3 regions of the Evansella sp. AB-rgal1 genome follow, and region 2 is predicted to be linked to each of the others. Evidence: riboswitches for the same ligand, from Rfam matches in the RefSeq annotation. Region 2 holds a riboswitch; each other region holds the start of a gene.
The links. Region 2 has a riboswitch for thiamine pyrophosphate ahead of thiD (bifunctional hydroxymethylpyrimidine kinase/phosphomethylpyrimidine kinase). Riboswitches for the same ligand answer to the same signal wherever they lie in the genome.
Positions count from the first base shown of each region.

Region 1 (11,112 bases), on a different contig from region 2:
GTAATATACAAGCAAAATCATTTAGTATTAGAAATTATATCCCCGATTTTTATTAAATTATTTCGACTATAGTACTTTCTATGAATGAATATTCAATTCCTGCTTGTTTGGAAAAATATTGTATAAGGCTTTTGGACTAAATTAAAAACTCCTACTATGAATTTAGTAGGAGTGTCTTCATTAATTCGTTTCTTTTTCCTTTTGACCCGTGTTTTTAGCTTTGCTATTAAGTGGTTGACATAAGCGATAATACGAAAAGAAACACACAATAATGACTAACTCCATTAGTAAACCAATTGATTGAGCAAGTGCTCCAATCGCACCATTCCAATGGGAAAAATATCCTATCGTTACAAATAATACAAGAACTGTAACGGCTAAGTTCGTCATTTGTGAGACGATCATAAATCGAGTTTGGTTTTTCAGCATCAGCATTCCATTGAAAAAGTCTAAATAAGGAAAAACAAGAGATAATAGCATAAATATTTTTAGACAATCTAAGCTTGCTACAATTAACCGATCATTCAGCCCCATAATGTTTGCCATAAACCAGGGACCTATTGGTGTGTACGTAAATATACCGAGAAGAATACATGGAAATAATCCAATTATAAAACTAAACTTCACCACTTTCTTCGGATTGTTTTCGAAGAAATTTAATACAATTTGATGAGTGTAGGAAAAAAAACTGATAACGAGCTGAGTAATACTTAGTGCAATGGCATAAGAAGCAATCGCTAATTCGATCATCGATGTTTTCCCCAAAAATATATTGATACTTGGACCGATTAAAACAGTGAAGAAAGAAGAAAGTACAAGTGGAGTATAAAATGTGAAAATTTGTTTTTTCTTTTTAATCTTATGCTCTTCTAGCTCAGATGGAAGGGTCTTAATAAGTCGTTTCCCTTCCCACAAACTTATCATTGCTTCAATTGCCATTCCTGTTAAGAAAATAATAGCTCCTGACCGACCTGTAATAGTGCCTTGAGAGATAAAGTACATAGACAATGCATACATGGCGGAGAGTCGTACAACCATTCCAATCGTTAACCATTTTGTTTTTCGATTATATATAATGACTCCTTGATACAGACATCGCGTCGCAGAAAAAATGGTTACAAAAATAAGTACTTGGTATATGTGCTTAACTTGAAATGCCATTTCATCACTTATTCCAAACACAGAAGCAATGATCCATGTACCTGTAGGGGTAAAAGCAATAAAAGCTGCTAATAAAAATAAACTCGTGACAACATAGAGAAATACATGAAACATCTGTTGAAAGGAGCGTTTATCGCGCACTAACGCCGAACAAGTTTGGCGAAGAAGAACTGCAACTCTTTCTGTGAAAACAAAAATACTCATAGCGATCGCATAGCTCGCTATGATAAACTCAGCATTGTTCGCACGAGCTAGCGTACTATTAATAATAACATGCGAGACTGTAACAAGGCTTGCTGATAATCCAAGAGGAATAAAAAAGAACAATAACGTTTTTATACGAAGTTGTTCACCTTCATCATTTCCCATTTCCCATCACCTTCATGTTTGTTAATTTTATGAACTACTTGTAATATAACAACGTTGTTATTGTATTACAAGATATATTTATAGAGATTTTATGTCATTGTATAGAAGAAGAGTCCTATTAAGTCTTTTTGTGTACCCTGAAAATACACGTATCAATAGCGTTTAACTTATCTAGTATTTCTAATGTTGTTGATTATTATTCCATTCGTTTCAGCCCATTCGTATATAGTTGAAAGTACTAAATACGCCTCAGCGTATTTTTGTTCTCCATCGTGCAAGTAATTATTCACTTCCCTACCTCCACCGAATTCTCCTCATACGTAATCCAATCACTCCAGCTACCTGCATATAGCTTCGGCTTCAATCCCAACTCTGTTAACGCGATGATATTTGCACATGCAGTTACACCGGAACCGCAATACACGATTAACTGCTTCCTATCATCTCGGTACTTTCCTAAGTCCTTCTCTAAGTCTTCTTTTGATTTCCACTCACCTGTCTTTGTCAACCGATGCTGCCAATCTTCATTTACAGCTCCAGGAATGTGACCTGCTACAGGATCGATGGGTTCAATTTTTCCAGTAAATCGTTCTTCTGCACGAGAATCAATCAGAAGTACATTTGGATCATTCAACGAATCCATTACTTCTTCCTTACTTTGAAGCATGTTGTATTGTATGTTTGGTACAAAATTAGTAGGTTCGCTTTCTACGACTTCCTTAGTAGTAGGGTACCCCTTCTTTTTCCAATGTGAAAATCCTTCGTTTAAAATAGCGACGTTGTCATGCCCTACATACTTTAGCATCCACCATAACCGTGCTGCCATTGCTCCACCTTGATCGTCATAAGCAATTACCTTTTTCGACGAATCGATACCAACCCTACTCAACAATTGTACAAATTTCTCTATGTTTGGTAGCGGGTGTCTACCGCCATGCTTACTGATGGTAGCGGAAAGATCTTTTTCTAAATCAAAATAGAGTGCCCCAGTTAGATGATCCTTGTTAAATTCTTCTAGACCTTTTGTAGGCTCACCAAGCTGAAAACGACAATCTACAATTACCACTGACTTATCTTCTACTCTATCTCTTAACTCTTCTGAAGTAACGATATTTTTGTATATCATTAGCATACTCCCCTCTCTTTTCCCTACCTAGAAGTTCGCTAATAATAGACCATTTCCTCTAAAATAATAATTGTTTATATAGACTAGACCCCCAATATTAAAAACGGGATGGATAAATAAATATTTCATCTAATGGGAATAATACCCTTAGGAGGTGCAATGTTTATGACAAATCCTTATTTATGCCCAAGCTGTAAAACAAATCGATCTCGTTTTAATATTATCGAACAAGTAGCAACACCAGTAAAATTAGATCCACAGTCAGGAGAGGTTGTCCAACAATTCACGAATGATAACCTAGATCCATTTCACGTTGCTTACAAAGGACCTGCACAAAAAATTCAATGTGGATCCTGTGGCTTAGTAGAAGATGAAAAAATGTTCGTTAGTTTCGCTTCCAGTAATAAACGCTAATTTACAGGGGCATTCTCCTCTCCAACACAGAAAGAATGCCCCCTATATGAAAAATTAATTAAACGTTTATTTAAAACAACACATATAGATATAATAAAAAATATGCCTTCCATCCCTCACTATATCTGACCATTTACACAACCAACACACTCCAAAACAATTTTTTTACAAAGAAAAAACACTAAAATCTAAAAACTTGAATAGACATGTAGTAAGAACTGAGGACCCGAAAGCGAACTTTTTCTGTGTCTTCGATAGAACATTCTATTTTAGTAAATCATCTTATGAAAAGAGAGGAAAGAATAGGTGTTTATATGAGGAACCTAAGAGCTCTTAACTACTCATTTGAAAATCTGCATGAAAAAAATATGACGTTTGAACAAGTGTTCGAAAGAATTGTTAAATTTATGAATCGTGATCCAAATGGCACATACCGACTCATGTTTGGTACGGACTCTCAAGTACATCCGAAATACACAAGGTTCGTTACTGGCATCGTCATCCAACAAGAAGGAAAAGGAGCATGGGCTTGTATTCGTAAGGTGAATATACCAAGACAAGTAAATAATCTTCAAGAGAAAATCTCATTAGAAACCTCGTTAACAGAAGAAGTTGCATCCATGTTTACAGATGAAAAAAAAGATCGGCTCATCAACATAGTTCTTCCTTATGTGTACAAAGGTGCCTCCTTTACCATCGAAGGTCATATTGATATTGGTGCAAAGAGTCGCAACAAAACGCGCATTTTCGTAAGAGAAATGGTATCACGCATTGAATCTATGGGTTTAGAACCAAAAATTAAGCCCGACTCGTTTGTAGCAAGCTCGTATGCAAATAGATACACAAAATAAGAAAAATACAGATCTATTCCCGTACAGCAAGTAACGGGATACGTCCTTTATATTTTTCAACCAAAACGGAATTATGACCATCTGCACCCTCTAAATTTCCACTTAAAAAAACTGGAGGCTCAAAACCGTTGCTAGTCATAATCTTTATTGCTTCTGCAAAGATACTATTTACTATCGTCGCTCCAACAACCGTCGACGTGGGTGCAAATGGAACCTCTATTTCATCATGGAACAAAACCGCATCACCAATCTCTGAATGATTATTAATCACTAGATCGACTACATCACCTAACCGCAGCCCCAGCTTATGACGAGGAGGCTGACTTTCTGAATATGTAATCGATGTAACACCAATAACATAAGCCCCTTTTTGTTTAGAAAACAAAGCAACATCCACTGGAACCGGGTTTCTTCCTGACGTAGATAAAACGATCATACAATCGGTTTCATGAATATCCTCACTTTGTATAAAAGAAGCAGCATAGTCATTTTGCCTCTCTAATTGGGAAGATCTGACTACGCCTTCATGGAGCATTAAAGGCTCATGAAAAATAGGCTTTATAGGAGCTAATCCCCCTGCTCGATAGAACACTTCCTCGGTTAAGATATGAGAATGACCACAGCCAAACAATTGGACAATCCCACCCCCTTGAATACTTTCCGCAATCTTCTCTGCAGCAAGTTCCATCTGTTTTTGTTCGTTTAATAAGACCATTTTAAGCTTTTCTTCTATCTTTTGAAAATACGTCGTTATCATAAATTCACCTCGTTTTTCAAAACTTAGTTTATTATAGTAGTTTCTACACTAAAGAAAGGTCTTCCTTCTCGAAAGGACTAAAGATGGCACAAATTGGTTCCTGACGTCTTTTTTCACACGTATCTTCTCTAAAAAAGACGTGACAACGTCATAACAGGTTCCGTTACCTATCGCAAAACTATCATTTACGTACCAAAATGTATGTGGAAATGTATATTAAATTGCGCTGTATTTAGCAGTGCTTTTTGTTTTAAAAAAATAACCCAGTTATACATGATTGGACCCACTCGGACTAATAAGAAAATCAGCAACATGGGTTGATATAATAGGGGGAGAAACTACCCTTATTTCCCCCTATCCAAGCTATATTCTGAAGCTTAAAAGGAAAATCTCCCCTTATTTTAAGTATCTTTGGTAATTCAAAAGGAAAAAACTTCGTATGTTGCAAAAATCAATCTTCACAATCATCCCCACTAGCTTTAAGTGCTTAATTTCACAATCTCTGGTTTCTCACTACTATCATTTTAACGTAAAAAACCATACTTCCTTTTGACAACAAGGGAAAAAGATAGTTGGGGTACATTGTCCAGTGCAAGTTTACATTTCAATCTACACTTTTGTATGTTACTTGAGTGTATAGAAATATATTGTAATATGGAAATGAAAGGACAAATGGCTTTATATCACAATAAAAAAGTGACTAGAAATTACAGAACAATTCAGTAGTCATTTTACGTTACATTTTTAATGTTTGCGATAGGTAACTTAACCCGTTACACAACGTCACACTCTCTTTTTTTCAAATCAATAGGCATCTCGCACCTTGAGGAAACTAAACATATATGAAAAATCAGCTCTCCTTTATTAAATAACGAAAGAGCACGAAACATATTGTTCGTGCTCTCACGCTGTGTGTGTATACCTGAGCTAATTGTTATTGTTACTCATGTTTTTCCCATAATAAATCTCGTCCATCTCAAGCTGTAGACGTTCTGTTATCTTGTTAATTTCATCATCCTCTAACTGATCTTTTTTCTTACCAAAAAGATAATTATTTAGATCAAAATCCTTCAACTTACATTTTGTATGAAAAATGTTTTCTTGATAAATGTTCACATCGATCATGTCGAACAATTGTTTCACTTCGTCGGGAATATAGTTTTGAATGGAGCTAATATCGTGATCAATAAATAACTTATGACCATTAATATCACGTGTAAAACCACGAACACGATAGTCCATCGTCATAATATCCGTATCAAAGGAATGGATTAAATAGTTAAGCGCTTTTAACGGAGAAATTTCTCCGCAAGTGGCAACATCAATATCTGCACGGAACGTACTAATGCCTTCGCTCGGATGATATTCAGGGTATGTATGAACAGTAATATGACTCTTATCTAAGCTCATGGTCACCGCTTCCGGTAAAGGACCTGGTGATTCCTCGAAACGCTCCGAAGGAACCTCCACAACGGGTCCTTCGGAAACTAACATAGTCACACTTGCCCCTTGTGGCACATAATCCTGCTTTGCCACATTTAGGACGTGTGCCCCAATAATATCCGCCACATTTTTCAGTATGTTTGTTAAACGATCGGCATTATACTGCTCATCAATATAAGCGATATAAGCTTCTCGATCTTTTTTCGTTTCTGTATAACAAATATCATACATATTAAAGCTGAGTGACTTCGTCAGGTTATTGAATTCATGTAATTGTACACGTTGCTCCGGTGTTAATGACAATGTGAATTTCCCCTTTACAACTTTTTATGATAAGCATAGTTACAGATAGTTCTCTGTTGTCCTACTTCTATTTATGTATGATACCCAATCATTTCCGGAAAAAAACAAGAATTGATATCGAAACTGATAACCATCTGGAATTTTAATATACTATTTGGAAGGTCTGCTAAAATATGGTTTAAATCAGTTAGTTAGTTTACATAATATTAATTATGAAAACTAAATATCTGATATTAATTTAAGAATATTAAAAAAATGGTTGAAATTATTTCTGGATCATGTATACTGAAATGGAAATGAATAGCAATAACTAGGGGGGTCCAATGAGTTGGGCTGAGAAAGAAACGCTACGAGGTTTCTTGACCCTTCGGACCTGATCTGGTTCATACCAGCGTGGGGAAGTTAGAATATGTAGTGTTTTTACATACACTTCGATCATATAAGCCGGGTCCAGCCTTATTTTTAAGGTTAGTTCCGGCTTTTTCTTATGATCATTTGAATGTCATCCCCTGCTGTGTTCTAGATCTCGTCCTTTTCACTACACAAAAAAAGGAGAGATTTTTTTATGTCCACATCATCACTTAACGAAGCAAACATTTCCATCATGTCTAGTTTTACCGGAAGCAAAAAGGTTTACGTTCAAGGCTCAAGATCAGATTTACAAGTACCAATGAGAGAAATAGCACTATCCCCTACAACAGGTAATTTTGGAGAAGAAGAAAATGCACCTGTTCGTGTATATGACACAAGCGGCCCTTACACAGATCCTGCATACAACATCAATATTCATGAAGGACTTCCCCCTCTTCGTCAGCAGTGGATTGAAGAGAGAAATGATGTTGAAGCATATGATGGTCGTGAGATTATGCCGGAAGACAATGGATATAAAGATCAACAAGATCCAAGAGCGAACCACAACGTTTTTCCAGGATTAAAACGGAAACCATTACGTGCGAAATCAGGACAAAACGTCACACAGCTGTATTATGCAAAAAAAGGAATCGTCACTCCTGAAATGGAGTTTATCGCAATACGCGAAAACTTAGATGCTGAATACGTTCGTGAGGAAGTGGCTAGAGGTCGTGCGATTATCCCCGCGAACATCAATCACCCAGAAATCGAACCAATGATTATCGGACGAAACTTCCATGTGAAAATAAATGCGAATATTGGGAATTCTGCTGTCTCCTCTTCTATTGAGGAAGAAGTAGAAAAAATGACGTGGGCTACTCGCTGGGGTGCAGACACAATCATGGATCTATCAACAGGGAAAAACATACATACAACGAGAGAATGGATTATTCGCAATTCCTCTGTTCCCGTGGGTACAGTGCCCATTTATCAAGCACTAGAAAAAGTGAATGGTGTAGCGGAAGACCTAACGTGGGAAGTGTATCGTGATACGCTTATTGAACAAGCGGAGCAAGGAGTGGACTATTTCACGATTCACGCTGGCGTTCTCTTACGTTATGTTCCATTAACAGCGAAACGACTAACTGGAATAGTGTCTCGTGGTGGATCTATTATGGCGCAATGGTGTCTATTCCACCATAAAGAAAACTTCTTATATACTCACTTTGAGGAAATCTGTGAAATTATGAAGCAATACGACATCTCCTTCTCTTTAGGAGATGGGTTACGTCCAGGTTCTATTGCAGATGCCAACGATGAAGCGCAATTTGCAGAGCTTGAAACACTTGGAGAGCTAACAAAAATTGCGTGGGAGCATGATGTTCAGGTAATGGTGGAAGGACCTGGTCACGTACCGATGCACTTAATTAAGGAAAACATGGATAAACAATTAGAAATCTGTAAAGAAGCTCCTTTCTATACCCTAGGACCATTAACAACGGATATAGCGCCTGGATATGATCATATTACTTCTGCCATTGGTGCTGCGATGATCGGTTGGTACGGAACGGCGATGCTGTGCTATGTAACACCGAAAGAGCATTTAGGTTTACCAAACAGAGACGATGTTCGTGAAGGCGTAATAACCTACAAAATTGCAGCACACGTAGCGGACCTTGCAAAAGGACATCCAGGGGCTCGTAAACGTGATGACGCACTCTCAAAAGCTCGTTTTGAATTCCGCTGGAGAGATCAATTTAACTTATCGTTAGATCCTGAGCGAGCAATTGAATATCACGATGAAACTCTACCAGCAGAAGGTGCAAAAACAGCCCACTTCTGTTCTATGTGTGGACCAAAGTTTTGCAGCATGAGAATCTCTCAAGATATCCGAAACTACGCTAAGGAAAATGAGCTCGATACAGAGGAAGCAATCGAAAAAGGAATGAAGGAAAAATCAAAAGAGTTTAAGCAAACAGGAGGAAATATATATCAATAATACGAGGAGGTTCTATTCATGAAAGCACAAATGCTGGAAGTGGAAATCAAGGAAGTAAAAGAATATCTTGCTTCTTTGGAAAAACAATTACAGGAACTCCAAGAAAACTGTGATCACCACTTTCAAGAAAACACATACTACGAAACATGTTTGAAGTGTAATAAGGTGAATTCTTTGTATTATTAATTGTTTCCAAAGGGATGGAAAAGCTCATTAGCTTTCCCATCCTTAATCATTTTTAAACGATCGTTTAAATTGCGGGGGCTTGTCATGCGGTTGCTGTTGGTCCATAAATTAATCAACACTAAGAACAAACAAACCAAGTCTTATTCAAATTAAGACTTGGTTCGTACCCTTACACTATTGTTTTCCTATTAAATTACTCATCCTCGACAATGTATATATTGCCATCTTCGCTATAAGAAACATTTACGTTACTTGGAACTTTCACAAAGAGAATAGTATCCCCAAAATGTGTTGTACTTGTCTCATGGTTATCATCCATCATACTCCCACCTGTGAACTGATTTATGGTAAACTCTCGGTCGAATTTAGCAAAGCTAATTTCTACTCTGTCTGGGTCAGTGATAAGTAGGCTATTATTTGCTTGACGAACAGTTGGTGGTTGTAATAGCTCCGTATATTCTATACCGCTCTGAAATGCTCTTGTTGTGTAAAAAGAAACATCAATCGTTTCATCGCTTGTTTCTTTTTGCTGAACTCGCACCAAATGATAACTACTCGTAAATATTTCTAGTTCTTCGTCTGAATATGGAAAGGACCACTCCCCCAGTTTTACTACTTTGTCACTTTCGTCCAACTCTTTTGGATCTTGAATATTATAGAATTCGTTAACATAGTTGTTTAATTCGGAAATAATTTCTGTATTATCTTCTGAGCTTACGGTTGATAACTGGGTTTGTAATATATAAAACAAGCCAGTTGATAGAATGAGTATCGAAATGTAAACAATAATGGTACTTTTTATTCTTTGACGATAGCCATTAAAGAATGGAGTTTTTCCTTTCGTGGAAAAGAAAATTACAATGATAATGACTGCTAATAATACTATGCTTATTCCCATTTACCTCACCTCCAGTTGATCTGATACAAGGATGGAAGCAATAAATAACGCAGTTGCAGTGACAACCACTTTCCCTGAAAACATGAGTAGTGATGTTTCCCCAATATAAAATTGGAATAGCTTTGTTATCATTCCATCCTGTCCAGGACTAGTGAATAAGAGTCCAAAGAAGACAACAGGAATGACAATCTTAAATATGCTATGAAGCTGAGAAAGTGTTCCCACGAAATAGCCAACAGATGTGAGCAACAATACGTAAAGGATTGCAGCGATCAGACCAATCAGTATTTCTCCCATGGAAATGAAGCTACTTATAATCTCTTCGGTTCCATAATAGAAAACGAGAGCTACTTTAAGAACATTACTAGAAAGCATCGAGGTTAATCCGCCGATAATACTCGCAGTAATAAGAAATGCGATGTTTGATAGATTACTTGTTAACCGATTCGTAACGAATGTAAAATCCGAATTCCGGTATGCTTGTGTCGTCATAGTAATACCGATTACGAGCCCCCACATCATCGTAAAGGCAATAACAAAGTTAGAGGAGTAAGTCTTTAAAGATAAAGATAAGTTACCAGAATGGTATCCCGAAGATCCTACCCCTAACAAAGATAAAAGTAATGCCACAATTTGAACAGCAATCATAGCTGTGAACGCGTTTAGATACGCGTTAAGTTTATATTTATATTGTCTCTTTGTTACTTCAATCTTATTATCCTCTGTTATAAACATCATCGATTCCTCCCTTCGTTTTGCTAGTGAGGTAGACACATAGATCTTCTGTTGCAACGGAACTCACTTCAATGCCAGCCTTTTTCATATTTTGGAGAACGGATTGGTTTATGTTTTTTTCAATAACAACGTAAGCACTGTTTCCAATGGAGCTTTCGTGTAATACTTCTGTATGTCTCGTAAACTGGTTAATTGTTTCTCGATTTCCTTGTAATCCTATTGCAAATTCCTTAATATCACTGATGGACTTATGCAATCTTATTTCTCCTTCTTTCATAAGCATGATATCTTCTAGAATATCTTCCACCTCATTTACTAGATGGCTAGATAAAATGATCGCTCTTGGAAATTCAATATAATCTTTTAAAAGAGCTCGGTAAAAGTCTTTTCTCACAGATGAATCCATACCTGAAGTTGGTTCGTCTAAGATGGTTAATGGGCACCTTGCTGCTAAGCCGATAATCATATTAAACGTACTTCTCATTCCTTTGGAGAGTCTACTATGATACTGCTTTTTCG
Region 1 covers NZ_JBGUAU010000006.1:29,019-40,130, forward strand. Annotated here, with positions in the region: gene ACERII_RS06270 (multi antimicrobial extrusion protein MatE) at 181-1,530, opposite strand; gene ACERII_RS06275 (hypothetical protein) at 1,698-1,820, opposite strand; gene ACERII_RS06280 (sulfurtransferase) at 1,817-2,656, opposite strand; gene ACERII_RS06285 (DNA alkylation repair protein) at 2,822-3,070, shown strand; gene ACERII_RS06290 (ribonuclease H-like YkuK family protein) at 3,385-3,921, shown strand; gene ACERII_RS06295 (SIS domain-containing protein) at 3,935-4,678, opposite strand; gene speD (adenosylmethionine decarboxylase) at 5,606-6,424, opposite strand; TPP riboswitch at 6,727-6,841, shown strand; gene thiC (phosphomethylpyrimidine synthase ThiC) at 6,990-8,774, shown strand; gene ACERII_RS06310 (serine protease) at 8,793-8,960, shown strand; gene ACERII_RS06315 (hypothetical protein) at 9,154-9,858, opposite strand; gene ACERII_RS06320 (hypothetical protein) at 9,859-10,593, opposite strand; gene ACERII_RS06325 (ABC transporter ATP-binding protein) at 10,574-11,112, opposite strand, start outside.
Region 1: it holds a riboswitch for thiamine pyrophosphate, as region 2 does, so the genes downstream of both, thiC (phosphomethylpyrimidine synthase ThiC) here and thiD (bifunctional hydroxymethylpyrimidine kinase/phosphomethylpyrimidine kinase) in region 2, are expected to answer to the same signal.

Region 2 (11,112 bases):
CTTCTCAGTGGAATTTAAACCTAAAGCAATTTTTTTAGATATGGACGGTACCATATTAAATCATTACAATAAAGTAAGCATACATACGAAAGAAATTATTGATCAATTACGGAAAAAAGGATTCTTAGTTTTCATCGCAACAGGTAGATCTTTCGATGAAATTGAAGGAGTCGTACCATCTGGTTTTCAAGTAGATGGATATATTACGTCCAACGGAATGGCTGGATATGTCGAGAAAAAAGTAGTATTCGAGCATTCACTTTCCCGTAAATTGGTAGAGAGAATTGTTGAAAAGGCTGGAGAAAATAATGTTTATTATGAGCTCTTTCCATACGGAAGTGATCGAATTACTTTAAAACGAGATAAAAGCTTTATGGAAGATGAAATTAGTGATCCAAAACCAGATGGTGTCGGAATTAATGAATGGCTTTCACGAAAACAAGCAATGAAGGAAGAAATTGCTTGGACGAATACAATCGAAGGAACAACATTTTCGAAGTTTTACTTTTTTGCAAGAACGAAAGAAAAAATTAATAACTGGAAAAATGATCTTGATAAGATAAAACAAGAAATACCTTTTACTACCTCTACTTCCTCTCAACATAATGTAGAGGTTATGGTGGCAAACGTGAATAAGGCCTCCGGTATTAAGGAAATGTTAGCTTATTTTAATCTAACTGGTGCAGAAATTATGGGAATCGGTGATAGCGACAATGATATACCGATGATTGAGTTTGTTACCTATTCTGTTGCCATGAAAAATGCACCCGACCATATTAAAGAACGTGTAGACGAGGTTACAGAATTCACTTGTGACGAAGATGGGGTATATCACTATCTTAAAACTAAATTCAATCTATAACAAACTATCCCACTCAAGAAAAATATTTTCTATTCCTTTCATGTATATGATACGATAAAAGAAATTCATAAGTCTCCACTAGGGGTGCCGACGAAGCTGAGACAAGGACATAAGCCTTGATCCCTTATAACCTGATCTAGGTCATTCTAGCGTAGGGAAGTGGAACGGATAAACGCATGAGAACATGTAGTATATAGTTATTTACATGGACAACGCATTCTTACACCGTTCCGTGATGGGACGGTGTTTTTTACATAGCGTTACAGAATATGATCAACGAGAGGATGGAACAATTATGATAGCAAGAGCATTGACAATAGCAGGTTCAGATAGTGGCGGTGGCGCCGGCATTCAAGCGGATCTAAAAACATTTCAAGAGCTGCAAGTGTTTGGAATGTCTGCAATTACAGCTATCACAGCACAAAACACATTAGGAGTACAAGGCGTATATCCTGTTGCAGCAGAGGCGTTGAATCAGCAAATTACTTCTGTAGCGGAAGATATTGGAGTAGACGCAGTAAAAACTGGAATGCTTTTTGATGAAGAACGTATACGGCTTGTTGCTGAAAAAATTCGTTTTTACAATTGGAAAAATGTCGTAGTAGACCCTGTCATGATAGCAAAGGGTGGTGCTTCTCTACTAACAGAAAATTCAACAAAGGCACTTATTGAGGACCTTCTTCCTCTTGCAACGGTAGCTACCCCTAATATTCCAGAGGCGGAGGCAATTACAGAACGAAACATAGAAACATTAGAAGATAGAAAAAAGGCTGCCAAAGATTTCCTTCGTATGGGCGTTAGAGGCGTAGTTATTAAAGGTGGGCATGACGTAAATAACGATACAACTGTAGACCTTTACTTCGATGGTGAAAACTATTATTACTTTGAGTACCCAAGAGTCGATACAAAAAATACACACGGAACTGGTTGCTCCTTTGCATCAGCAGTGACAGCGGAACTAGCAAAAGGGCGGACAATGCTTGAAGCAATTGAACAGGCAAAACACTTTATTCATTTAGCAATTCAACATTCCCTAAATATCGGTGGGGGGCATGGTCCAACACATCACGGAGCTCACCGACAATTTGAAAACAACGTTGAGGTGAAAACATGGCAAGAATCAATATAGACCAGATGCGAGACTTTCTTAAGGTGTATTTCATTGCAGGAAGTAATAACTCGTCCAATCCCATTTCAGATGTGCTTCAGCAAGCAATTAAAGGTGGAATAACCATATTCCAGTATCGTGAAAAAGGAAGTAACGCATTAACAGGAGAAGAAAAAATAGCGTTAGGAAGAGAACTTAAGGAAATTTGTATGGCGGCAAACATTCCTTTTATTGTTAATGATGATGTGGAATTAGCATTGGCACTCGATGCAGACGGTATCCATATAGGACAAGGAGACGGAAACGCCTCGGAAATACGCCATAAAATTGGCGATAAAATCCTTGGCATATCTGCTCATTCTTTGGAAGAAGCACAGCGTGCATTAGCGGTTGGAGCAGATTACTTAGGAGTTGGTCCTGTTTTTCCAACCACAACGAAAGATGATACCGAGGAAGTTTGTGGTCCTCAGTTTATCGCACAATTGCGTTCTGAAGGTGTAGAAGCACCTATCGTAGCTATTGGAGGAATTACAAAGGAGAACGCTCCTGAGGTAGTTTCTGGTCGCGCTGATGGGTTAGCTATCATTTCCGCTATTTCGAAAGCAGCTGATCCCGCTGACGCCGCAAAGCAATTACAATTGATTTGGGAATAAATATAGGAAAACCTAGCGGAGAGTATTATGAATGCCCACGCTAGGTTTATCTTTTTATTGTTCTTCACTGAAAATAAGCGAGTTTGTAGGTCTCACCTATATTTTCCTCGGTGGCCCCTCTCCTCTATTTAACATTTCCGCTGTCTTGTATGCATCTACCATTCCATAAATCCAAAATAAGGGATATGTAATGATTCCAATTAACACTGCTATTAATAATGCATTAATAAATTGAATCACCATAAACAGGACGCCTTTACCTATTTGCCCGTTATAGATCTGCCCCAACCCTGTCCATACGGCACTTAATACTGCTGCTAGCCCCGGACTTTTCGGTGGTACATGGTAACTCATTTTCACTCCCCCTCTCCCAATCAAGGATCATCTTGTTCACCCTATATCTCTTTTAAGAAATATATACTTGGAGGTTGGAATTATGCATATATTTTTGAAAATCATTGTTGGTAATTTAATTTGACAGGGTCGAACGCACAGAAACGTGGTTCGATCGCACAAAAATCGCGTGAATCGCACAGAATCGTGGTTCGATCGCACAGAAATCGCGTGAATCGCACAAAATCGTGGTTCGATCGCACAGAAATCGCGTGAATCGCACAAAATCGTGGTTCGATCGCACAGAAATCGCGTGAATCGCACAAAATCGTGGTTCGATCGCACAGAAATCGCGTGAATCGCACAGAAACGTGGTTCGATCGCACAGAAATCGCGAGAATCGCACAAAACGTGGTTCGATCGCACAGAAATCGCGTGAATCGCACAAAATCGTGGTTCGATCGCACAAAAACCTAGTTTACACACCTAAAAAAACCGCACAAAGTGCAAAAAAAAACTGCCATCATGACCAAAAGATCACAATAACAGTTTTCATAACTTATCTTAACGAGTTTTACGGCTTCTTCTTTCATCTCTTCTTCGATCGTCACGTCCGCCACCAGAACGTCCTGATCCACCACGGCCACCGCCGCTACCAGAAGCTGAACCAGTACTCGCTCCTGCACCAACAGCTACACGGTCACGCTCTTTTTTCGGTCCACGCTTCTTTGCGTTGATGCGAGGGCCACCGCCACCGCTACCACCACGATCACCACGTTTACGTCTTCCACCGCCACCATCACGTTGCGGTTTATGCTTCGAACGAACCGGTGCTTCACCAGTAATTTTTACTTGGGACTTGCTCGGTTCCTTCGTAATTAATTTCAAAGCGGCTGCAACTAATGCAACTGGATCCTGCTCTGACAATAATCTTTTCGCTTCACCAGTCAATTTTTGCGCTTCTGAACTATCAATTGAACTTACCAATAATTCAACAGCTTGCTGATGACGACCACGAAGAGCATCATTATAAGACGGAGCATCCACTTTCTTCATTTGCTGCTTTGTAGATTGCTCAATATATAAAAGATGGTCTTTTTCCTTAGGAGTCACAAAGCTGTAAGAAATCCCTTTCTTCCCAGCACGACCAGTTCGCCCAATACGGTGAACATAGCTCTCATGATCCTGAGGTAAATCAAAGTTAATTACATGGGAAACATCATTTACATCAAGCCCACGTGCCGCAACATCTGTCGCAACCATCACTTCAATAGTACCACGCTTAAATTTACGAATAACCTGATCACGACGTTCCTGCTTCATATCACCATGAAGCCCCTCTACGCCGAAACCACGAATACTCAAAGATTCCGTAAGCTCATCAACACGACGCTTCGTACGCCCGAAAATAATCGCAAGTTCTGGCGTCTCCAAATCAAGCAAGTTACACAATACATCAAACTTATCCTTCTCAGGCATAACAATGTATCTCTGCTCGATATTTTCCACCGTTAAGTGCTTCGCTTTCACAGCAACATTAACTGGACTTTTCATAAAACGATCAGCAATACTCTTTAGTTTAGGAGGCATTGTTGCGGAAAACAACATTGTATGTCTCTCAGAAGGTACTTCCGCTAATATTGTTTCAATGTCCTCAATAAAACCCATGCTCAACATTTCATCCGCTTCATCCAAAATAACTACACTTAGGTACTCAGGACGAATCGTTTTTCTTCGCATATGGTCCATGTAACGACCAGGTGTTGCTACAATAATTTGTGGACGCTTCTTCAATGCAGTAATCTGCTTATGAATTTCTTGTCCACCATAAATCGCTAAAGAATGAATACCTTTTACTGATCCTAGCTTGTTCAACTCCTCAGATACTTGAATAGCAAGTTCTCTTGTCGGTGTTAAAACTAATGCTTGAGGATGTTTGTTCTCTGTATTAATTTGTTCTACACACGGGATTCCGAAAGCTACTGTTTTCCCAGTTCCAGTTTGAGCTTGACCAATGATATCCTTACCTTCTTTTGCAATTGGGATAACCTTCTCCTGGATTGGTGTTGTTTCTGTAAACCCCATTTTCTCAATCGCTCTGACAATCGACGGTTCAATGTTTAACTCTTGAAATAGTGCCAATATTTATTTCTCCTTTACTTATCGCATTTTTTCTATACGATCTGTGAACATTTTTTATAATGTATCTATATCTTCGCTTATTATTTATCCAATGAAAAAAGCTTATTCTCTCTATATGGAATAAGCTTAAAAATCGAAGTCGATGTTCTTATTCGTATAAAAAAGGATTTCGCTATTTTATCAGTGCTTAACGCTGAATAGCGATGAATGCAATTCTTTTAACTTGTCTACTCTACCACACATTGCCAAAATTAGCGAATTGTTTTTTTATGGAAATACTTAGTACCTCCTTAAAAGTTCCGCTTTTCACTCCAACGCACCTTTCAGAATACTTTTTCCTCCTGAAAGGTGCGATCTACTCTCTAGCGCACCTTTCAGAGAGCTTTTTCCTCCTGAAAGGTGCGATCTACGCTCTAGCGCACCTTTCAGAGAGCTTTTTCCTCCTGAAAGGTGCGATCTACGCTCTAGCGCACCTTTCAGAGAGCTTTTTCCTCCTGAAAGGTTCGATCTACGCTCTAGCGCACCTTTCAGTGAACTTTTTTCTCCTGAAAGGTTCGATCAACACTCTAGCGCACCTTTCAGTGAACTTTTTTCTCCTGAAAGGTGCGATCTACGCTCCAACGCACCTTTCAGAGAGCTTTTTCCTCCTGAAAGGTGCGATCTACGCTCTAGCGCACCTTTCAGAGAGCTTTTTCCTCCTGAAAGGTTCGATCTACGCTCTAGCGCACCTTTCAGAGAGTTTTTCCCTCCTGAAAGGTTCGATCTACGCTCCAACGCACCTTTCAGAGAGCTTTTTCCTTCTGAAAGGTGCGATCTACGCTCTAACGCACCTTTCAGAGAGCTTTTTCCTCCTGAAAGGTTCGATCAACGCTCTAGCGCACCTTTCAGAGAGCTTTTCCCTCCTGAAAGGTGCGATCTACTCTCTAGCGCACCTTTCAGAGAGCTTTTTCCTTCTGAAAGGTTCGATCTACGCTCTAGCGCACCTTTCAGAGAGCTTTTTCCTTCTGAAAGGTTCGATCTACGCTCTAGCGAACCTTTCAGAGAGCTTTTTCCTCCTGAAAGGTGCGATCAACACTCTAGCGAACCTTTCAGTGAACTTTTTCCTCCTGAAAGGTGCGATCAACACTCTAGCGCACCTTTCAGAGAGCTTTTCCCTCCTGAAAGGTGCGATCTACGCTCTAGCGCACCTTTCAGAGAGCTTTTTCCTTCTGAAAGGTGCGATCAACGCTCCAACGCACCTTTCAAAATACTTTTTCCTCCTGAAAGGTTCGATCAACACTCTAGCGCACCTTTCAGTGAACTTTTTTCTCCTGAAAGGTGCGATCTACGCTCCAACGCACCTTTCAAAATACTTTTTCCTCCTGAAAGGTTCGATCAACACCATTGCGCTCCTTTCAAAATACTTTTTCCACCTGAAAGGTGCGATCAACACTCTAGAGCACCTTCACAGTTCCACTTCCCAACTATATTTCAAACGAAACTAAATCTCCAACAACTCTTCTATATCCTCTTTACTTAAGGAGGAGATCATCGTTTCTCCTGGTTGGATTACCCGGTCCAACAATTCTCTTTTTTGTTCTTGAAGTTTATGGATTTTTTCCTCGATGGTACCTGTTGTAATGAGCTTTGTTACTTGGACCACATTTTTCTGACCAAATCGATAAACACGATCTGCCGCCTGTTCTTCCACTGCAGGATTCCACCATGAGTCAAACAAGATTACCGTATCTCCTCCTGTTAAATTCAAGCCGGTTCCTCCAGCCTTCAACGAAATTAAGAAGAGATCTTTTTCTCCATTATTAAATCGGTCAGCTAATTCCACACGATCACGCGAAGGAGTGGAACCATCTAAATAGTGATAATCCCAACCATAAACCTTTAAGCGCTCTTTAATAAGTCCTAGCATTTGGGTAAACTGACTAAACAATACAACACGACGTCCGGATGCTACCGCCTCTTCTAAATACTCGAATAGTCGGTCCATTTTGCCTGATCCGCCACTATAATCCTTCATAAACAAAGCTGGATGACAGCATATTTGGCGTAACCTTGTTAAGCCAGCCAAAATTTTCATGCGATTTTCCTGCAATGTTTTTGAATCAATCGCTTCCTTTGCATCATTTCGAATTAGTCGTAACTGTGCAAGATACACCTTCTTCTGCTCTTCTGTAAGCTCTGTATATTGTACAGATTCCATTTTGTCAGGGAGCTCCGTCAATACATCTTTTTTCAAACGACGAAGAACAAAAGGACGAATGCGCTTAGCAACCTTTTCTTGCTCCATGGCTTTAAAAGCTGTTTTATTTTTGAATAATCCAGGTAGCACTAAGTCAAAAATAGAGTGTAGCTCATTTAGTGAATTCTCAATTGGTGTTCCACTTAATGCAAAAGCTTGCTTGGCCTGTATTGCCTTTACTGCTTTTGATGTTTTGGTCCAATCATTTTTTACATATTGAGCTTCATCAAGAATCAAGGTGGAGAAGACCTTATCACGATAGGCATCAAAATCCCGTCGAATGAGTGGATAAGATGTAATAATGATATCTTTGTTATCCATCACAGCAATAGCTTCTTTCCTCTCTTCCACAGAGCCACTCACTACTACCGTTGAAAGCTCTGGAGAAAAACGCTCAATTTCTTTTTGCCAATTGTAAACCAAGCTGGATGGACAAATAATCAGGGTCGCCCCTAACATCCCTTCTTGCTTTTTATCCACAAGATACGTAATCATTTGTAGTGTTTTCCCTAGCCCCATGTCATCTGCTAGTATTCCACCGAATCCATAGTGAGATAAGGTTTTTAACCATTTAAACCCTGTTTTTTGATAATCACGCAATATTGGGTCCAGTTCTTCTGGAATAATTGCTTCCACTTCTTCTGGATGTAGCATTCTTTCTAACAAACTTCGAAACGCTTTTCCCTTTTTTAAAGCAAAACCATAGTTTTCCGAAAGTTGAAATGCCTTCATCATCGGTATTTTCGTTTGATGTTGTACTTGAGATCGTGATAAATCAAGGTCAGCAAGCATGCCCTTCATTTGTTGAAACTCATCATCTTCCAAGTTTAGAAACGAACCACTAGAAAGCTTATAGTACTTTTTGTTCGAAAGTAATGCTTGTAAGATTTCATCTATCTCCCGTTCATCGATTCCTTCCATTTGGAATTCCACATCTAGTAAATTTAATCGTTCATCCGCTTCCACCTTAATAGAAGGCCGTTCTGGTGGATCGTATATTAATCCTTTTACTCTCGTTGTAGCGAAAACATCAAGCCACTCCGACAATAATGGTAAATCCTCCATAACAAAATCTAGTATCTCATCAAAGTCTTCTAAATAAAGCTCACGACCATTGTACTTAAACGGAACTTTCTCCACATGAGACAAGAGAAAGTATTCCTTTTCCATATCACGAACGGTAACCCGCCCAGAGTAAGGTTGTGGGGGATCAAATGGAGAATATTGCTCGTCCCCATACTGAAATATTAATTCTGCAGTCAAACGATCCTCTTGATAATCCACATATAGCTTTCCTTTTAATGGCTCCATCTGGATTTTTTCCCGAACATTTTCTGCAACATCTACTTCTCCAACCTTCTGCAGCTGCGGTAAAACAAGAGAAGCGAAATTTTCCAATTGATCTTGAGTAATTGTCATTTCTGCTGGATGATATTTCGCTAAATGATCTATTAATAACTCAATTGCTTCCCCTTGCCCTTCTTCTAGTTCATAAAACTGACCACGATGAAACAAGACATCGTAATCTGTTCCAAAAAAAGCTATATCCTCGTCATTTTCCCATTTAAAATAAAACTGTCCTTCATGGTCCGCTGAGTTACCAATAGAAAATTGCAGTGGTAATGTTCCATTAACAAGGTCAAATCCTTTATACTCCGTTCCATGAATATCCACAACAACGTTTCGACCTTGTAGTTTTTCTAAGAATTCCATTACAACAGGTGCTGGAATATCAAGAGATCGTCTCTCCTCTTTACTATCTTGGCGAAAATGAGAAAAAGTAAGCCTTCGATGCTGATCATCCCGTAAATGATAAAGTCTCCATAGCCATTGGAAAATTCCCTTATCTTCCTCAGAAAGAATATAGTCCGCTGGATCATATGTAAAATGCTTCGCAAACTTTAGAGTATGATCATAATGAACGACACGAAGAAACTCCTTTAGATCTTTTACAACGTACAACCTTTGTGGTCCAACTTTTAACTCAAGCTCAATGGACGCAGTCCGATATGAGACCATTTTCGGTTCTAGCTTTATGAGATATTCCACTTGAAGTGTGTCTCGATCATGATACGTTTCTTGCTTTTTCAAATATATTTGTTGAAAGGAAGAAATTATGTCATTTGCTTTCATTTTTTCATAATAATCCACATCAGTTGCTGGAGACTGTGTTTTATGATCCCAAGATGTAACTCGTCTTTCCGTGGGGAAAAGCTCCCATGATTCTTGACTTTTCATTTCAAAAAGCACTGCTACAACATGCTTACAAATTCCTGAATACTGTTCGTGAGCAGGACAAGAGCAGCGAAAGTGAGTGATTTCACCATCTAATTTTGCATTGATATCCACCTCATATGTGTCAGTACCATGAACAATGGCATGAAATCCAAGGTCCTCGACATCAAAAACTAGCTCCTCTACTTCACTTCTAAAATAATATTCCTTTCCTCGTTTTAACACCATTGAACTACAGAGTTTGGCGATCTCTTCCTCTGTAATGTTGAAAATATTCATATGTATCACCTTTACTCTCATTTATATGAGTACCTACAGTCACTTAAATGAAACCTATAGCCTATGTTATTCGTATTATAAACAATCGGAACTAGTTATCTTCTACCATTCTTCCATTTTAACAATTTTTCTATACGAATTTGAAAGATTTCGCATTTTTTATTTTTCTTTTTCATAAAATCCGTGTTTCAATGAAGCTTAAACCACTAAAGCTCTGAAATGTCTACCCCGAAAATACGTGAATCTCATTAATGGGGAACTTATCTAGTATTACTAACTCAATTGGTTTGTATTTCATTCGTAACAGCCCACTCCTTACCTGGGGGAGCCGGCAAGACTCCTCAAGCGCAACCATTCTGCGGTGTCTCGCCTCTGCTCTGCTTCTCACTGGAGTTCTTGGACTTGCACAAGTGAAATAGTACTAACTATACTCATAACGCTTTTTCATCCGACATGCTGAGGTCTACCCCGAAGATTTGTGTGTTACTAAGTAGCCAAACTAGTTAGATTCCTACGGTTTGAAAATTTGAGTTATAGGTACTAGATTATCGGAAATTGAAGGAGGTTCGTTATGAAAAATAAAGACGATGATGTTGAAATGAAATGGTCGAAAAAGGATCGCGAAAAAGCTGAGTTGACCGACTATGTTACAACAGGCGGATTTTTCTCTCTTATCTATCATTTAGGTGAGATGCTTTCTGAACCTAAAAATAATATCGTTTCGTGGATAATAACTCTTGTATTAGCGATTATCATTACAACTTGTATCATCATTTTTACTTAAGGGGGCAATTATGAAGAAACTTTACCAAATCATTTACGTAGCAACCCTATTTTTTCTTATCATAGGATGCAGCACCACAACAGACTCCGAGACTTTGAAAAACAATGCCGAGATCGACGAAGCTTCCAAAGGGATTTTTTATAAAGTTGAGGAGACTAGCAACACTGTCTATTTATTAGGCTCTATCCACGTTGGGTCGGAAGACATTTACCCATTACATGAAAACATTGAGGAAGCATTTGCCGAATCAGACTATTTAGCTGTTGAAGTTGATATCTCTGATCTAAATGAACTGGAAATGATGCAACTACTTCAAGAAATCGGTGTTTATATGGATGGACGATCATTAAGTCAGGTGATTGGAGATGATCATTTTGAGAAATTGACAACACTCCTTTCTCCATACGGCTATGACGACTTTGTCCTCAACATGTTTAAACCGTTTATTGTTCAAGACTTACTTTCGGTTTCAGCGGCTTC
Region 2 covers NZ_JBGUAU010000016.1:68,770-79,881, reverse strand. Annotated here, with positions in the region: gene ACERII_RS14770 (HAD family hydrolase) at 8-862, shown strand; TPP riboswitch at 933-1,037, shown strand; gene thiD (bifunctional hydroxymethylpyrimidine kinase/phosphomethylpyrimidine kinase) at 1,158-1,991, shown strand; gene thiE (thiamine phosphate synthase) at 1,973-2,623, shown strand; gene ACERII_RS14755 (hypothetical protein) at 2,720-2,977, opposite strand; gene cshA (degradosome RNA helicase CshA) at 3,521-5,098, opposite strand; gene ACERII_RS14745 (hypothetical protein) at 5,368-6,582, shown strand; gene ACERII_RS14740 (DEAD/DEAH box helicase) at 6,579-9,848, opposite strand; gene ACERII_RS14735 (hypothetical protein) at 10,420-10,632, shown strand; gene ACERII_RS14730 (TraB/GumN family protein) at 10,643-11,112, shown strand, end outside.

Region 3 (11,112 bases), on a different contig from region 2:
TTTGCCAGTTGCCTTCTTAAAGAGATATCATACGCCGGGGCAGCGTACCTTTTTCATGTAGTGTGAACTAACTTCAACCTTCACATAAAAATACCCCTCCGAATTGTAGTTTGATTTATAAATGTGGGGTAAAATAAGAATGTAGGAGGTGACGAGTTGAGTCTGATGTTAGATATGATTGAGGAAGAAGCAAGAAGGAATCAATTAATGCAGCAAGAATATATGAATAGAATTAATCACCTTCCTAAAGGATCGCTCGTGATAAAAAAAGTAGGTAATCATGAATATTATTATTTGAAATACAGAGAAGGAAAAAAGACGTTAACAGATTATATAGGTCGTGATGTGGAGTAGGTTGAAGAAGTAAGGAACCAGTTAGACAAGAGGAAGCACTTTGAAAGAATGTTACGGAATTTAATTAAAGAATATAAGGTAATAATGAAAGCGACTGGGGGAGTCCAATGATTGTTTATCATGGTAGTAATGTAATTGTTGAAAAGCCACGGCTTCTTAAACCAAAACGGACATTAGATTTTGGTGCAGGGTTCTATACTACAACAAATAAGAAATAGGCTGTTAGTTTTGCCCATAAAGTAATGTTAAGAACGGATAGCAAAGCTAAAGCAGTTAGCATGTATGAAGTAGACTTTGATAAAGTAAAAAAGGAACTTGATATATTGGTGTTTGACTCCCCTGATTCAGAATGGTTGGACTTTGTCTCCTCTAATCGACAAGGTATATACAGTGGAAAACAGTATGATATCGTGGTTAGAGCTGTAGCTGATGACACAATCTACCGTGTGTTCAGTTTATACGAGGCTGGAATACTGACACGAGAGGAAACTTTAAAGAGGTTAAAAATCCGTAAATTATATGACCAAGTTACTTTTTGTTCAGAGGAAGCATTGTCTTATTTGCAATATATTGGGCAATTAGAAATTGATGTTGAGGAGGGAAGCTGATGAGTGAAGAAAAAGAATTTCAAGCTGTTCTACAAATCATTATATCTCGATTAGCTCAATTGATTTCTGACGAGATGAATATATCTGATAAAGAAGCACTTAATCTCCTTTATTCATCGAAACTATATGAAAAGTTAGAACAAGAAGAAACGAAAGTTTGGCATTTGAGTGTCCCAACGCTTTTCAGTTTATTTGTTGAAGAACAGGTAACAGGAAAAATAACATTCCCACAGGAGGCGTAACCATGAATAATAATAAGCTAGATTTCATGGTGTATTGTATTGAAAACTATAAGAATGTTAAAGGCTTAAAAGGAAAAGATGTTTTAGAGTTATTTAACAAGTATCGAGTTTTGGATTATATAAAGGCAACTTATGACGCTCTTCATACAACAGGTAGAGATTATATAGTCGAAGACCTTGATATATATATTAATGCTAGAAGACAGATTAATACTGACAAATAACTAAAATGGTCCATATAAATGTAAGCGTAAAATAGTCCACACTTGCTTGAATAGGTGTGGACTATTTTACGCTTACCTATAAAAAAATGTATAAAATAAACGGGTCAAAACTATCAGCACATTCGTCTAATTTTTAGAAGGGAGGTTGAGCAGTGTTTATTCAAGAAAGTAATGATTTAAAAATAAATAAGGATGTCCTCTTACAAGTCAATCATCCGAAGGAGAGTATATCCAGCAACAAAATTCCGATGAAATAGTTGAACAAATTGCTAGTCTTTCAGGAAAATACAAAGAAGTTCTTATTCTTTATTACTATCAGGAAATGAATATGAAGGAAATAAGTGAGGTTCTCAATATTAGTATAAATACAGTTGAATCAAGACTGTTACGCGGAAAAGATGCTCTAAAAAGAAGACTTGAAAGGGGTGGTAAACTTGAATAAATCCGATAAGAAGATATCAGAAAAAGTGAAAAGTTATTTAGATAAGAATGTTGAATTTACGACGGAAGAAAGCGAAAAGATTCAAATGAAACTTCAACAAGGAATTCATAAATCAAGAAATTTTAATCCGTTCTATTGGACAGCATTGGCTTCTGCTGCAGCTATTTTTCTTATATTAAGCATATCTTTTCTAAATGGTTCCCTTTTAGGTCCAGAAAACGAGCTGGCTGGACAGAGTTCTGATAGTGAAGGTGAAGAATTATCTGTAGACCTGTCTGACATTGCAAAAATGAATATAGGTGCTGAAATGCCTAGACTTTTATATGCTGATGATAAAATAGCGGTGATGAATGGGACATTTGGAGTCATTGTATATAATATGCATGATTCATTGGTTACGAATCGGATTTCGTATGAACATATGAAGTCGTATGACATCTCCATGATGGTAGCAGCTGTTTCTCAAGATGGTACAACAATCTATATTGGAAATGATGATATGTCTTTTTCTAACGAAATTCCATTTACCCACCAATACAATATTAGTACTAGAACCATCAAGGAAAACTCGGAACAGCCTTCAGAGTTTTTTATGCCAATTAATATTGAACCACCTGGTATTAATGAGGAGTACGATAAGTATTTCGATTTACAATATCTTTTGGATAATAAAATTGTAGAAGTGGATAATTCTTTTATTTATTTACGTTCCATAGATTGGAATATGAAAAACTTACAAATTGTTATTTGTCAGTATGAAGATGGAGAAAGTATAGTTTTTGATGTGTTTAAATGAGAAAATGGAACAAAGAGGAGAAGGGGTTTGTTAAACTAACGGATGCATGGGTTAGTTTTAACAGTACAGTTAAATTGAATCCAAGATCACAACTCCATTTTATTTAAGAAGCCATAGTATTCTAGAAAAGAAGAGAATTAATAATCCTTTGTTAATAAACACCGGTGTGTAAAGATATCTTTACTATTTTCAGGAGGTGGATGATGTTTGAAGGTGATAAACCATTGGGCACTTTTACCTAAGGATGACATAAAAGCAGAAATTACGGTTGAAGAGGATGCAGCAACAATCTAAGTTGACATGTAAGTGTGACATGATAAGATGGATATGATTCATTAACTTTATATAACTAAATGTTAACCACTAGGGGGGCCTTATTAGGCTGAGATGAGAGCGTCGCTTTCAAACCCTTTGAACCTGAACTAACTAATATTAGCGTAGGGAAGTGGACATCATAAAAGCTATTTAGTTTCTTCCGTATTATCTAGTTAAAATTGATGGCCGCTTTCTATTTGAGAGCGGTCTTTTTCTGTTTAATGAAGGAACAGAGGGAAAGGTACTATGTTTCAGTAAAGAATTGACACAAAGACCCTGTTCATGTTCCACAAATCATTAGTATTGGGGTGTCACATATGTTAGAGGATTATTTAGCATTAAAACAAGAGTTGAGTACTTTTATCTCACAGCCCACTTCCACGGAGGAGGCCTTTAATGAGATGGCATTAAAAGTATTTCAGTTTCAATATGAACATAATCAGCCCTTCCGTAAATTTTGTAGGAAACGGCGTGTTTCCCCGAGAAAAGTGAAGCACTATACGGAAATACCACCTGTTCCTATCGATGCTTTCAAACTAACAACATTATCTTGTCATCCAATAGAAGAAGCGAAAGCACTGTTTATGACAAGTGGAACAACAAACCCAGAGAAACGGGGAAAAAACTATCATCGTGATTTAGAAATCTATGATTTATCGATGAAGACGCATTTTAAATCTCATATTATTCCTGATATGGATAAAATGAAAATGTTCGTTCTTTTTCCTACAGAAGAGGAGATGCCAAACTCATCGTTAGCACACTATTTACATATTGCGATAAATACATTTGGTACAGAAGACAGTCAATATGCTTTTTCAAAAGAAGGTTTTGAAATAGATAGCTTCATAGAGGAGCTGCAAAAACAGCAAGAGCCAATTCTTCTGATAGGTGCAACATTCTCTTTCATTCATTTATTAGATGAATGCAAAGAAAGAGGGATCCGATTTAACCTTCCTACTCATAGTCGCATCATGGATACAGGTGGTTCCAAAGGACGATCACGGGAAATGACTCCAGAAGTATTTAGACAAGAAATGAGTGAATTGTTCTCCATTCCACCGGAACTATGCGTCAATATGTACGGAATGACAGAATTAAGCTCACAGATTTATGATCGAAATCTTTTGGATTTTTATAAGGATCATCCAATAAGTACACGGAAACAAACACCACATTGGGTTAAAACAGTCATCATGGATTTGGAAAAAATGGAGGAAAAAGCTCCAGGTGAAAAGGGAATAATTGTTCATTACGATTTAGCAAATATTAATTCGGTGATGGCAATTCTCACAGAGGATATGGGAGTTCAAGAGGAAGATGGCTTTTATTTATTAGGTAGAGCGAAAGGCGCAGAAGCAAAAGGCTGTTCCTTAGCTGTAGAGCAATTTATAGCCTCCTCTAAGAACTCTGAAGGTGAATCCTAACATGTATAGATGTTATTTTATTCCGAATCAATGTAAGGATCTCTTTGAAGCTGCCACATTTAAAACGCTAGTTTTTGAAAATCATGGAGAAAAAGTAGAATTAGAAGTCCCTGAATTAACACCAGAAATGGTATCACATGTTATTGAAACGATAAAAAATCAGCAGCAAAACTATTTAAGAACGCTTAAAACCAATGATGTCATTGAAGTCATGGACCAAGCAGTGCAAAAATGGTTGAACCCTCAATACGAGTTGCGTCAACTAGCAGAACAAATGCTGCCTGTAATCACGGGATACGATAAAGAAATGGTTCGTTTATATATTAGTCGTTATTTTAGACAATTTCGTAAAGAAAAATTACAGCGAATGATTGATGAGGATTTTCCTAACCCCCTTATACTAGATGAATTTCGTCCACGTAAATCAGGGGGATTATATAGAGCGTATGGTCCAGAGTTAATTACTCATATTTTTTCAGGGAATGTTCCAGCTTTACCGCTCTGGAGTTTAACTGCTGGCGTTTTATTAAAGTCTGCAACCTTTGGAAAGGTCTCGTCATCAGAGCCGTTATTTTCCGTTCTCTTTGCCAAAACGTTGCGGGAAATAGATCCTCAACTTGCAGAAACGATAGCGATAGTATCGTGGAAGGGGGGAGAGGTTGACTTAGAAAAACTTAGTTTTTCTCAGTCTAATGCTGTTATTGCATATGGAGGAAAAGAGGCCATCGACCAGATAAAAGAAAAAGTACCTTCCCATGTTTCCTTCCATGCTCATGGTCATAAAGTGAGCTTTGGAATGCTCACAAAGGAGTGTTTAGCAGCGACGAAGGTTTGGCGGACAGCAAAATTAGCTGCACATGATGTGTCCTGGTTTGACCAACAAGGATGTTTGTCACCGCATGTATTTTTCGTGGAACGTGGCGGCAAATACGGGCCCCGAGAATTTGCAGAAATGCTGGCAAATGAAATGGAAAACTTTCAGAGTATTCACCCGAGGGCCGCATTATCGGAGGAAGAACAGCACGCTATCGTGAGCCAAAGATCCAGTCTGGAATTTGAAAGCTTTGAGTCGAAAACGATGAATCTTATTAAAAGTGACGGTAATACGGTATGGACGGTTGTCTACCGTGAGCTGAAAACAAATAATAGGGAAGAACTCTTTCCTTTTTCACCATTGAACCGCTTTATTACGGTGATACCGGTGGACAATATTTTAGAAATAAAACAGTATATAAGGGGAATCGTTGGCTATATACAAAGTGTAGGGGTTGGATGTTCACCACAACGTCTTACCTCGATCATTTCCATGTTAGGAGATGCGGGAGTCAACCGAATATGTGCAGTAGGTTCCATGCCCCATCCACAACCAGGCTGGCACCACGATGGAAGATTCCATTTAGCCGATCTTGTACGTTTTTGTGATGTAGAGTCTTCCCTTGAAGACCAGATGGATGAATTTGATCCTTATCGAGACTAAGAGGTGAGACGAAATGACAATAATAATAGATTGCAAGAATGTAGGTATTACTTTTGATAAGGCCCCGATTCTAGCGAATGTGGACCTACAGATTCTAGATGGGGAGTTTGTTAGCATTATTGGGAAAAGCGGTAGTGGAAAAAGTACATTACTGCAAGTGGTCGGTGGCTTGCTTACGCCTACAGAAGGTAAAGTCACTATTGGTGAGAAGGTTATTACGGAGCCGATGGATGAGATTACGTATGTTTTTCAAAAACCAGTTCTCTTAGAATGGCGTAATGTCCTTGAAAATGTGCTCATGCCGTTAGAGCTTAAACATAAACGAAAACCAACTAAAGAGGATATTACTCGTGCGAAAACGATGATTCACTCTGTTGGATTAGAGGGTCATGAAGATAAGTATCCGCACGAGTTATCAGGTGGGATGATGTCTAGAGTATCGTTAGCAAGAGCATTACTCACTAGACCGAGCATCCTTTTAATGGATGAACCTTTTTCCGCTTTAGATGCAATGACAAAAGAGCAATTGCAGCTTGAATTAATGCAACTTTCCGTTCAATTTTCTACTACGATTTTATTCATTACTCATGATATTACGGAAGCGGTATATTTGTCTGACCGTGTTGTTCTCTTAGGAGATCAGCCAGCCAAAGTGAAGCGGGAGTTTTCTATTCCATTTGAAAGACCTAGACCAAAAGATTTAAAGTTTGAACTTAGTTTTACATCCATTGTAAAGGGGATATATGAAGAGATTGAAGGGCGAGGGGAGAGCTCATAATGAAGAAAACACGAGTGTATTCCTTGTCACTTTTTATCATGATTCTCGTTATCTGGGAGGCTGCGGTACATCTCAGAGATATTTCCAAAATTATTTTACCGCCACCGTCTGCCGTGGTCATGAATCTTATTCAAAATTTTCAAAGCGGTTATTTTGTTCCGCATATTATGGCAACAACCATTGAGGTACTAGGCGGATTTTTTATTGGTTCCATGATGGGTATTGGACTTGGTTTTCTTGTGGCACAATCAAAGACAGCCCAGGAAATTTTGCAGCCCTATATTATTGCGTCGCAAGCAATGCCAAAGCTAGCACTAGCGCCGCTACTCGTTCTATGGTTTGGTTTTGGATATACACCAAAGATGATGATTGTGGCATTAGTATGTTTTTTCCCGTTGTTTGAAAGCACAGTCACCGGACTTTCTTACGTAAGTCAGGAGAAGCTGGCCTTATTCCGCTCCTTTCGAGCCACCTCCTTTCAAACATTAATCAAACTGCGCTTGCCGACAGCGATGCCCTATATTTTTTCTGGTCTTCGTGTATCCATCGTTTTAAGTGTAGTGGGAGCTGTTGTGGCAGAGTTCATTGGAGCAAATAAAGGATTAGGGGCACTAATCATTGCTTCACAAGGGATGTTGAATACAACGTTAATGTTCTCCGTTTTTATTTTGCTTACTATAATGGGGATCATTCTTTACCAAATGGTCATTTGGATTGAACGACTGTTTTTTAAAAAATATAGTTACTCTAGGGAGAGACAAAAATGAAAAAAATAATGAAGAAATTAAGTACAGCAGCAATCTTTGCAGCTTTAACGCTGACAGCTATTGGGTGTGGAAATAACAGTACAGCTAACGAACAAGAAGTGGAAAAAATTAAAATGGCTTCTTGGAGCCAGGCAATTACGGAACAAAGCAATCTATATTTAGCAGAGGAAAAAGGCTGGTTTGAAGAAGCGTATCTTGACTTTGAATACATACCTGGTGCAGGTGGCGGAGAGGCCGTACGAAATATTATCGCTGGGAATGCGGATATTGCATTTGCCAATGTGGAAGCAGTTCTTTTAGCGATGGAGCAAGGGGAAGAGCTGAGAATTATTTATAATATATATCCAGAGAATGTGTTTAATCTTGTTTCATTGAAAGAAAGCAATATTAATAGTATGGAAGATTTGCGTGGTAAAGATGTTGGTGTGTATAGTCGTGCTAGCGGAACGTACCAAAACCTTCTTGTACTCCTTCATCAGGCAGGGATGACAGAGGAGGATATTAATATTGTCGAAGCTGGTGTCTTAAACTTCGGACCATTAATGAATAATCAAGTTGTTGCAACAGCTGCAACAGACACAGGTCTTTTTGATGCGCAAAACAATGAGCTAGGAGAAGTAAATGTTATTGAAGTAAAAGAAGTGTTAAACACTCCGGCAGATGTGTTTGTTGTTACAGAAAAAGTTTTCCAAGAAAAAAGAGATTTACTGATCCGTTTCTTGCAGGTATACCGTGATAGTGTAGCTTATACGATTGAAAATCCAGAGGAAGCGGCAGAGGTTGCTGTTACTGCAGCTATTGATGGACAGGATGAAGCTAGAAATCTAGAAATTATCAACATTCGTAATCAAACTTCAATGAATGCGGATACGGACGAGCATGGTTTAGGCTGGCTAAACGTTGATATTTTAAAGGAAGTAGAAGAAACTTACTATGATTTAGGTCTTCTTAGTCAAAGAGTAAATATCCACGAGATTACAACGAATGAACTAGTGGAAGAACTAGAATAGGAGTTGCAAATGGATATACAGTTAAGAGATAAAGTCGTCCTAGTAACAGGTTCTAGCCGAGGGATTGGTGCTGCCATTGCTACGGGATTTGCAGCACAAGGAGCTACAATCATTATCAATTATGTTAAGAATAAGGACAAAGCAGAGGAACTTGCAGATACATTGATGGATGAATATGATGTGGATACTTTCACGGTACAAGGAGATGTTACGAACGAAGGGGATATGCAAGCAATGATAGAAAAAATTGTTGCAGAATTTGATACGATTGATATCGTTGTGAATAATGCCCTTCATACGTATACCTTTGACCCAGATGGAAGAAAGTTGGCCTGGGAGTTGGAATGGGATGATTATCAACGACAGTTAGATGGAGCGTTAAAAGGGACGTTCCATGTCTGTAAGTACGTCATGCCGATCATGATGGAAAAACGAGCAGGCAGGATCATTAATATGGTTAGTAATCTCGTATTTCGTCCGATTGTTCCTTATCATGATTATACGACTGCAAAAGGAGCGGTTTTCACTTATTCTCAAAATCTAGCAGCAGATGTTGGTGCTTTTGGAGTTACTGTCAATTGTGTCGCTCCAGGGCTTGTTTATCCAACAGATGCAAGCAGAACAACGAGAGAAGAAGTGAAAGAAATAATAAAACAGCAAACAGCCCTCCATCGAATTGCAAAACCGGAAGATGTTGTGGGTAGCGTTTTATATTTTGCAAGCAACTGGTCTTCCTTCGTTACGGGACAATGTATCATTGTTGACGGCGGTTTGGTGATGAGATGAAAACTAAAGTGTGTTTTATGTTCCCTTGGACTAATGTTCGGGGGGATTTTTTTGAAAGATAATGATAGAATTTTTTTATAGTAGTCTAGCTTCAGGTACCATCTGCTAGGATGGTGCAGGAAGCTTTTTTTAAGAGAAAGTATAACATTTTTGAACTTAGAAAGGTGTCTAGATCCAGGCGCCTTGCTCTTTTCTTAATACATCAACTCTAAAAATTTAAACGTATTTAGTAATGGCCAATTAATATCAGGTAAGCAAAAGTGACGAAATTCTTACAACTGTATGATGGCAGTATGTAAATATAGCTGATTTGTAATGACTTATTTGTGGGAAACGAAGATAATGAACAAAGTAGTATTTATTGATAATAATTGAAAAGTAAAGGTAAGGATGGAATATAACATGTTAAGAATAAGTAATATTAAACTTCGTGCTGATTTTGACCCAAGTAAGGAAAAGGAACTTTTAGCTAAAAAAATTCACAAAATACTAAGGGTAAAAAAGGATGAAATATTGTCATTTAGCATTTCAAAGAAGTCAATTGACGCAAGGGAAAAAAATAATGTCCAGCTTGTTTATTCGGTTGATGTTGAAATAGATAACGAGAAAACTTATATAGGTTTAAAGAATGTTACTTCCTTTGAACCATTAGAATATGTGATCCAGGAAACCAAAAAGACAACCCGTCCTCTAGTAGTAGGCAGTGGACCTGCTGGACTTTTCTGTGCCTTAGTTTTAGCAGAGCATGGGTTAAACCCGGTTGTTGTAGAGCAGGGGATGGATGTGGATCGAAGAAAAGTTGCTGTAGAAAAATTTTGGAAACACGGTGAACTTGACACTGATTGTAATGTTCAATTTGGTGAAGGGGGAGCAGGAACATTTTCAGATGGGAAATTAACAACAGGGATAAAAAATACTAGAATTCCGAAAGTTTTTAATGAACTGGTAGAAGCGGGGGCTCCTGGCGAGATTTCTTATTTAGCAAAGCCTCATATAGGAACAGACATCTTGATAACGGTTGTTAGGAACATTAGAAAGAAAATTGAACAACTAGGTGGGGAAGTGCGTTTCGAAACGAAAATGAAGGAACTGATCATTGAAAACGGTGCAGTAAGAGGCGTGATACTAGAACAACAAGGGAAAACAGATACGATCGAGACCGATGATGTGGTACTTGCGATCGGGCATAGTGCTAGGGATACATTTTATATGTTAAAGGATTTAGGAGTAGATATGATTCCAAAGCCCTTTGCAGTAGGTGTACGTATTGAACACCTTCAAAAGGACATCGATAAACAACAATTTGGTTGCTTTGCTAGTAGTCCATTACTTGGTGCATCTGAATATAAGTTGAATACACATCTCGCTAATGGGAGAGGTGCTTACACATTTTGTATGTGCCCTGGAGGCCATGTCGTCGCTGCTGCATCGGAAAAAAATACGGTAGTTACAAATGGAATGAGCTATAGTGCAAGAAGTGGGGAAAATGCGAACAGTGCATTGCTTGTATCCGTCTCGCCAAAGGATATTAATGGAGACATTTTGGGTGCTATTGAGTTTCAAAGAAAACTTGAACGAAAAGCTTTTGAAGTGGGTGGTAGGAATTATTATGCGCCAGTTCAACTTGTTGGCGACTTCTTAGCAGATACACCAAGTAAACAACTTGGACGTGTTATCCCAACGTATACTCCAGGTGTCACACCTACAGATTTAAGAGAATGTCTTGATGATTTTATCGTTGATAGTTTAAAAGATGGTTTGCGCTCGATGGACAAAAAACTTGCAGGATTTATTAAACATGATGCAGTTTTATCAGCTGTAGAAAGCCGAAGTTCATCACCAGTTACAATTAGGCGAAATCCGGTGACTTTTGAGTCGAACATCAA
Region 3 covers NZ_JBGUAU010000047.1:7,186-18,297, forward strand. Annotated here, with positions in the region: partial or broken gene ACERII_RS24320 (helix-turn-helix domain-containing protein) at 1-12, opposite strand, end outside; gene ACERII_RS24325 (DUF6788 family protein) at 166-354, shown strand; partial or broken gene ACERII_RS24330 (DUF3990 domain-containing protein) at 462-962, shown strand; gene ACERII_RS24335 (hypothetical protein) at 962-1,204, shown strand; gene ACERII_RS24340 (DUF3791 domain-containing protein) at 1,207-1,428, shown strand; gene ACERII_RS24345 (RNA polymerase sigma factor) at 1,694-1,870, shown strand; gene ACERII_RS24350 (hypothetical protein) at 1,863-2,666, shown strand; TPP riboswitch at 3,022-3,127, shown strand; gene ACERII_RS24355 (LuxE/PaaK family acyltransferase) at 3,299-4,408, shown strand; gene ACERII_RS24360 (acyl-CoA reductase) at 4,410-5,885, shown strand; gene ACERII_RS24365 (ABC transporter ATP-binding protein) at 5,899-6,663, shown strand; gene ACERII_RS24370 (ABC transporter permease) at 6,663-7,430, shown strand; gene ACERII_RS24375 (ABC transporter substrate-binding protein) at 7,427-8,440, shown strand; gene ACERII_RS24380 (SDR family oxidoreductase) at 8,450-9,226, shown strand; gene ACERII_RS24385 (NAD(P)/FAD-dependent oxidoreductase) at 9,629-11,112, shown strand, end outside.
Region 3: it holds a riboswitch for thiamine pyrophosphate, as region 2 does, so the genes downstream of both, ACERII_RS24355 (LuxE/PaaK family acyltransferase) here and thiD (bifunctional hydroxymethylpyrimidine kinase/phosphomethylpyrimidine kinase) in region 2, are expected to answer to the same signal.